Regions from separate parts of the Priestia flexa genome, predicted to be linked through region 2. Evidence: riboswitches for the same ligand, from Rfam matches in the RefSeq annotation. Region 2 holds a riboswitch; the other holds the start of a gene.
What was found. A riboswitch is a leader RNA that binds a small molecule or an ion and turns the genes downstream of it on or off. The one in region 2 is predicted to bind S-adenosylmethionine.
Positions count from the first base shown of each region.

Region 1: it holds a riboswitch for S-adenosylmethionine, as region 2 does, so the genes downstream of both, metK (methionine adenosyltransferase) here and LZP85_RS05720 (trans-sulfuration enzyme family protein) in region 2, are expected to answer to the same signal.

Region 1 is NZ_CP090431.1:3,321,993-3,325,420, forward strand. Features, by position in the region: gene LZP85_RS17040 (glycosyltransferase family 4 protein) at 1-427, shown strand, start outside; gene metK (methionine adenosyltransferase) at 465-1,667, opposite strand; SAM riboswitch class I at 1,802-1,919, opposite strand; gene pckA (phosphoenolpyruvate carboxykinase (ATP)) at 2,193-3,428, shown strand, end outside.
Region 2 is NZ_CP090431.1:1,129,467-1,132,894, reverse strand. Features, by position in the region: gene LZP85_RS05725 (trans-sulfuration enzyme family protein) at 1-562, opposite strand, end outside; gene LZP85_RS05720 (trans-sulfuration enzyme family protein) at 546-1,691, opposite strand; SAM riboswitch class I at 1,765-1,889, opposite strand; gene LZP85_RS05715 (CotH kinase family protein) at 1,984-3,060, opposite strand; gene LZP85_RS20855 (CotG/ExsB N-terminal domain-containing protein) at 3,192-3,428, shown strand, end outside.

The DNA.
Region 1 (3,428 bases), 1.8 Mb from region 2:
CAAGGAAGCGCTGCAGCAAGAAGCGAGTGAATCCATTACATTCATCGACTTCTTAGAACATGAGCATTTAGCTAAACTATATGCAGCTTCCGACCTATTCATATTTCCTTCTGAAACGGAGACCTTTGGTAACGTTGTATTAGAAGCATTGTCCTGCGGTACGCCTGTTATTGCTGCTAATGCAGGGGGAGTAAAACATATTGTTAGCAATGAGAAGAATGGCTACCTCTGCACCCCGAATTCACTTGAAGAATTTATTGAATCCATTTGTACTTTGTTAGAGTCCTCCCAGCTTCGACTAAGGTTTGGAGACGCTGCTCGTCGCTATGCTCTTACGCAATCTTGGGATTCTATTTTTGACCAATTACTGCTTCGCTATGAAGCAGTCACTACTAAATCAAACAATGGGTTAGAATTTGTTCAATAAAAAAAGTCGCTGTCTCTTTTGAGACAGCGACTTTTCATTATTTAGCTAAAGCTTCAGTTTTTAAAGCTTCTGCTTTATCAGTGAACTCCCAAGGAAGCTCAACATCAGTACGACCAAAGTGACCGTATGCTGCTGTTTGCTTATAAATTGGGCGTCTTAAATCAAGCATTTTAATGATACCAGCTGGACGAAGATCAAAGTTGTTACGTACTACTTCAACTAATACTTCTTCAGTTACTTTACCTGTTCCAAATGTATCAATAGAGATTGAAACTGGCTGAGCTACACCAATGGCATATGCAAGCTGAACTTCACAACGATCAGCTAATCCTGCAGCTACAATATTTTTCGCAACGTAGCGTGCTGCATATGCTGCTGAGCGGTCAACTTTTGTTGCATCTTTACCAGAGAATGCGCCACCACCGTGACGAGCATATCCACCGTAAGTATCAACGATAATTTTACGACCTGTTAAGCCTGCATCACCTTGAGGACCACCAATTACAAAACGTCCTGTTGGGTTAATGAAGTACTTCGTGTTCTCATCGATTAATTCTTGTGGAACAACTGGATTGATTACATATTCTTTTAAGTTACGTTGAATTTGCTCTAACGTTACTTCTGGATGATGCTGAGTTGAGATAACGATTGTATCAACACGAACTGGTTGATTGTTTTCATCATATTCAACCGTTACTTGCGTTTTACCATCTGGACGAAGGTAAGGTAAAATTTCTTCTTTACGCACTTCTGTTAAGCGACGCGCTAACTTATGAGCTAAAGAAATTGGTAACGGCATTAATTCTTTTGTTTCATTACAAGCGTACCCAAACATTAAACCTTGGTCACCAGCTCCGATTGCTTCAATTTCTTCATCAGACATTGAACCTTCACGAGCTTCTAACGCTTGGTCTACACCAGCAGCGATATCTGGAGATTGCTCACCGATTGCTGTGATTACTCCACAAGTATCCGCATCAAAACCATATTTTGCACGCGTATAACCAATTTCTTTGATTGTATCACGTACTGTTTTTTGAATATCTACATAAGTAGATGTTGTGATTTCACCACTTACTAATACTAAACCAGTTGTTACGCTTGTTTCACAAGCAACACGAGCATTTGGATCTTCAGCTAAAATAGCATCAAGAATTGAGTCAGAAATTTGGTCACAAATTTTATCTGGATGTCCCTCTGTAACAGATTCTGACGTAAACAGACGACGTTGTGTTGACATCGGTTTTCCTCCTTTAAATATGATACATTGTGATACGGTACTCATTCCCTTATTGTGGTTCATTTACATTTTTTCAATATAAAAAACCTTTCCTTGTATCGAGGAAAGGTATCAAGTTCTGCATAAGCCTTTCACTCTTATCGATCAAGGTTTATTCCCTTGCATCAGGTTAGCACCTTATCACCTCTATGGAAATGGGTGATGGTTGCTGGGTTTCATAGGGCCTGTCCCTCCACCAGCTCGGGATAAGAGAGTATCCGTTCAAGGACATATCATACAGGAAAATGCTCTGTTATGTCAATAACATTCCTATGAAAATCACTTAAAGGTTGTATTTTCCTTCCCTATTATTTACAGAAACCTTTCACTAGTAAGATCATCTCACAAAAACGTTTTATGCTCTCTAAAACAAAAAATTTTCGCAACATTTTAACATTTTTATTCGAATAGTATAGACTATTTAAAGTAATGTGTTATACTAATTGTACATTTAAACATCATTTTAAAAAAAGGAAGGTAGTGCACATGAGTACTGTTAATATGTCTATTGAATTAGCCAATCTCCTGGAATCTGAAAAAGTGAATCACCAACTATCTGTTTCTCAATTAGTCGAAAAGATTTTAGAGCGACAAGAAGGCGTATTGACTTCTACAGGTGCTATTCAAGTTGAAACAGGAAAATATACGGGGCGTTCCCCACACGATAAATTCATTGTAAGCGATTCCTTAACATCTCATACTGTTGAATGGGGAGATGTGAATCAACCGTTTTCATCTGAACGATTTGACGCGCTTTATAAAAAAGTATTAGAACATTTAAAAGAACAAAATGAGCTATTTGTGTTTAACGGCTATGCGGGCGCCGATGATAAATATCAGCTTCCAATCCAAGTCGTAAATGAATACGCATGGCATAATTTGTTTGCTCACCAACTATTTATTCGTCCAGAAGACACGAAGCTAAAAAGTGATGCTGAATCATTCTCAATTGTATCTGCTCCTACTTTTAAAGCTGTTCCAGACATTGATGGGACAAATTCAGAGACATTTATTATTATTTCATTTGAACGAAGAGTTGTTTTAATCGGTGGAACGGAATATGCAGGTGAAATGAAAAAATCTATTTTCTCAGTAATGAATTTCCTACTTCCTCAAAATAACATACTTCCTATGCACTGCTCAGCTAATGTTGGCAAAGAAGGTGATGTTGCACTATTCTTTGGACTATCTGGCACCGGAAAAACAACATTATCAGCTGACGCTACCAGAAGACTAATTGGTGACGATGAGCACGGTTGGTCTAGTACAGGCGTATTTAACATTGAAGGCGGTTGTTATGCAAAATGCATTCAACTATCAAAAGAAAAAGAGCCTCAAATTTTTAATGCCATTCGATTTGGAACAGTTTTAGAAAATGTTGTGATTAACTCGAATACTAGAATTGCAGACTATAATGATAATAGCTTAACAGAAAACACTCGTGCTGCTTATCCAATTCAAGCAATTGATAACACAATCTTACCGAGCGTTGCAGGACATCCTACGGCAATTGTTTTCTTAACAGCAGACGCATTTGGAGTTTTACCTCCAATTAGCAAACTAACAAAAGAACAAGCAATGTATCATTTCTTAAGTGGGTATACAAGTAAACTTGCGGGAACAGAGCGCGGAATTACTGCGCCACAGGCGACGTTCTCTACTTGTTTTGGTGAACCATTCTTACCTCTTCCACCTACAGCCTATGCTAAAATGCTAGGTAAA
Region 2 (3,428 bases):
TTGGCTGCTGCAAGTAAGGTGTCATAAACGTATTATCAACGATTGTTAACAGGTCATAGCGTTTAGCTAACGCTGCAACGCTTTTAATATCCGTTACCTGTAAGAATGGATTTGATGGGCTTTCAATGTAAATCGCTTTTGTTTGGCTCGAAATGACTTCCTCTACTTCATCTACATTTGTCATGTTGACAAATGTAGTTTTAATACCAAACTTTGAAAATAATCTTGTTAATACGCGATATGTGCCACCATAGATATCGTTTGAAACGATAATTTCATCGCCTGCTTCAAATAAACAAAGAACAGATGATACAGCGGCCATTCCTGATGAAAAAGCAAACCCAGCAGCTCCATTTTCAAGCTGTGCAATCGTATTTTCTAAAGCTTCTCGTGTTGGATTACCTGAACGCGAATAGTCATAGCGCCCACCGTTTGTTTCGTCTTCTAGATTGAAAGTAGACACTTGATAAATGGGAACATTTACCGCTCCAAAATGTCCATCAATACCTGTTTTTGCATGAATTAAATTTGTACCAAATGAGTGTTTATTGGTTGTATGCATCAAATGCCTCCTTTAAGTCTTGAATTAAATCCTCTGCATGTTCAATCCCAACAGATAAGCGTAATAAGCAATTCGTTACGCCAACTCGATTTCGTATTTCTTCTGGAATATCTGCGTGAGTCTGACGAGCTGGGAACGTCATTAAGCTCTCCACACCACCTAGACTTTCAGCAAAGGTAATCACCTTTATATTCTCAAGTAAGACTGGCACAATTTGCGGGTCCGTTACAGCGAAGGAAATCATTCCGCCAAAACCTCCTGCTTGTTGCTTCATTACGTGATAGCCTGGATGAGATTCAAGACCTGGATAGTACACTTTCTCAACCAGCTCATGTGAAGTCAGCCAATTCGCAATTTTCAGCGCATTTTCATTGTGTTTCTCCATGCGCAAAGCAAGCGTTTTAATACCTCGCAGCAACAACCAGCTATCTTGCGGACCTAAAATTGCACCTGCTGCATTTTGATAAAAGCGAATTTTTTCACCTAGCTCGCGACATCGTGCAACGACTAACCCGGCTACTACGTCATTGTGACCACCAATGTATTTACTAGCGCTATGAATAACGATATCCGCTCCAAGAGAAAGAGGTCTTTGATAATAAGGTGACATAAACGTATTATCCACAATTGTTAACAAGTTACTTTCTTTAGCAAGTTCAATTATTCCTTTTAAATCCGTTACGTGCATCATTGGATTTGTCGGTGTTTCAATAAATAACGCTTTCGTATTCTGCTTTAATACTGCTTTAACTTGGTCTAAATGAGCTGTATTTACATACGTTACTTCTACACCTTGTTCTGCAAAAATATCATTTAAAACTCTGTATGTACCACCGTATAAATCTTCAGAGACGATTAAATGATCACCGTTTTTAAACAAAGCAAGTACAGCCATAACTCCTGCCATTCCCGAAGCAAATGCCGCTCCAACTTCGCCTTCTTCTAACGCAGTGATCGCATCTTCTAACGCTGTTCTTGTTGGATTAGCTGTTCTAGCATAGTCATATCCTGTGCTTTCTCCTAAACGGGGGTGTGCAAACGTAGATGCTTGATAAATAGGTGTTGTAATGGAACCTGTAGCAGGGTCTCGATTGACGCCCGAACGAACAAGTAGTGTTTCAATATGCATAATGTCCTCTCCTCTTTGCAGTAAATAAAAAAAACTCTTCACAGATGGAAGAGCGTTCGCTTAATCACGACTTCTCTCATCTGTTAAAATACAATCGTATTTCACAGGAATTAGCACCGTTCAAACTCACTGACTAACATATGGTTTGATGGTTGCCGGGCTTCGCAGGGCCAGTCCCTCCGCCACTCTGGATAAGAGTTTTATTAAGTTAATTATTCATTGTGTATACTTTAATAAAAATAACAAAGAATGTCAATAGAATTTTCTAAACAATTTCAATTGTCTCATTTATTCAAAAAGACTTCATTGATTTTCTTATATAGGCTGCTCTGTCTTTAATAAAGTCACAAATAAACGCAGGTTCTTGATAAAAAGTAGCTAACTTGTGCTGTATATACGGATCTTTCTCTACATAAGGCAGAATCAGCTGGTGGAGTGCTTCAATCTTTGGTTTCATATAGTTAACAGTGAACTGATGATTTAGCGCAGAATTCATTTTTTCAATATATTGTTTCTTAAATTTTGATATGGCCAAAAGTCGTGCTGTTAACGTATTAAACCCTTCCATTCTCACATAGTTACTTTCCATTTCATCTCCGTTGACATCGCGCCCCCACGTAGCATCATAGTCCCAAGGAAGGAGTTCAAAGCACTTCGTATCACTGTTCCGGTACAAAGCATAGTTATGAACAAAACCATCAAAGTTTTGAAGACAAATTACTCCCACCAACCAGGCTAAATAGCGATCTACCTCCAAGTGCTTTTCAATATTATCTTCAAACTCTTGATTCGTCCATGTATTCAAGTTATAAATAAAATATTCTAACGCTTCTTCATCTTTTCCGTACGCTACTTTTGTTTCGTACCCTGATTGAAGCGATTCTTTTGGCTTCTCATCCAAATCACTCATTAACGAGAAGTTGGCATCTCCGTCTACAGCGTAAAAGATAGAGCCTTTTGGCAAACTACGCTTTGTTAAGAAGTACTCGTTTACCGATTCTAACTGTAAATAAACACCTTCATTTTTCCCGTTAATGGTGAGATGAACAAACTGTGATTTCGGTGATAGTACGCCAAGGTCTGAAAAGAAATCGAGCGATAGTTTATTGCGAACTAGCGATGGATCTTTATATTCTGCATTGAGATGAATTTCGTTGGTCTTCCCGAATTTATTTGGTGAATAAAACTCTATATAGTACGATTTCTTTCTCATTTCTCGGATGTGTGATCCCCTTAGAGTTAAGCCTATTTCATACCTCTTTTTATGAACTTTCATCACTGCGGGTATGGAATCTTCAGACCAGATGTCGGCCTTTAGTTCTTTAAAGTCCCGAACATTAGCAAAAACAGAATAGGTGGCAATTCCCATCTCTTTCCCTCCTTTTGGATACATTTTAAATTATATGAGCTCATCTCCCACCGAGATGCTAGAAACTCCTTGGTTATTTCTTAAAATTCCACGTTTATCTCATAGCAAGTACGGCGTATTAAGCGTATCTTATGGTGAAAGGCAAAAAAAATGATTCTCATAAGGAGGTTTTTAGATTGTATATTCAATCTAAGCGTATTCGTAAAGCTGCTGAATCTTTACAAAAATCAGAGCTAGGCAGATTTATGTATCAAGAACCAAAAGGTCATAGCTCAAAAAGTTCATCTAAAAAAACAGCTCTTTCTCACAAAAAGACGGAGAAAAAGACAGAAAAGAAAACAGAGAAAAGAACGGAAAACAAGTACTGT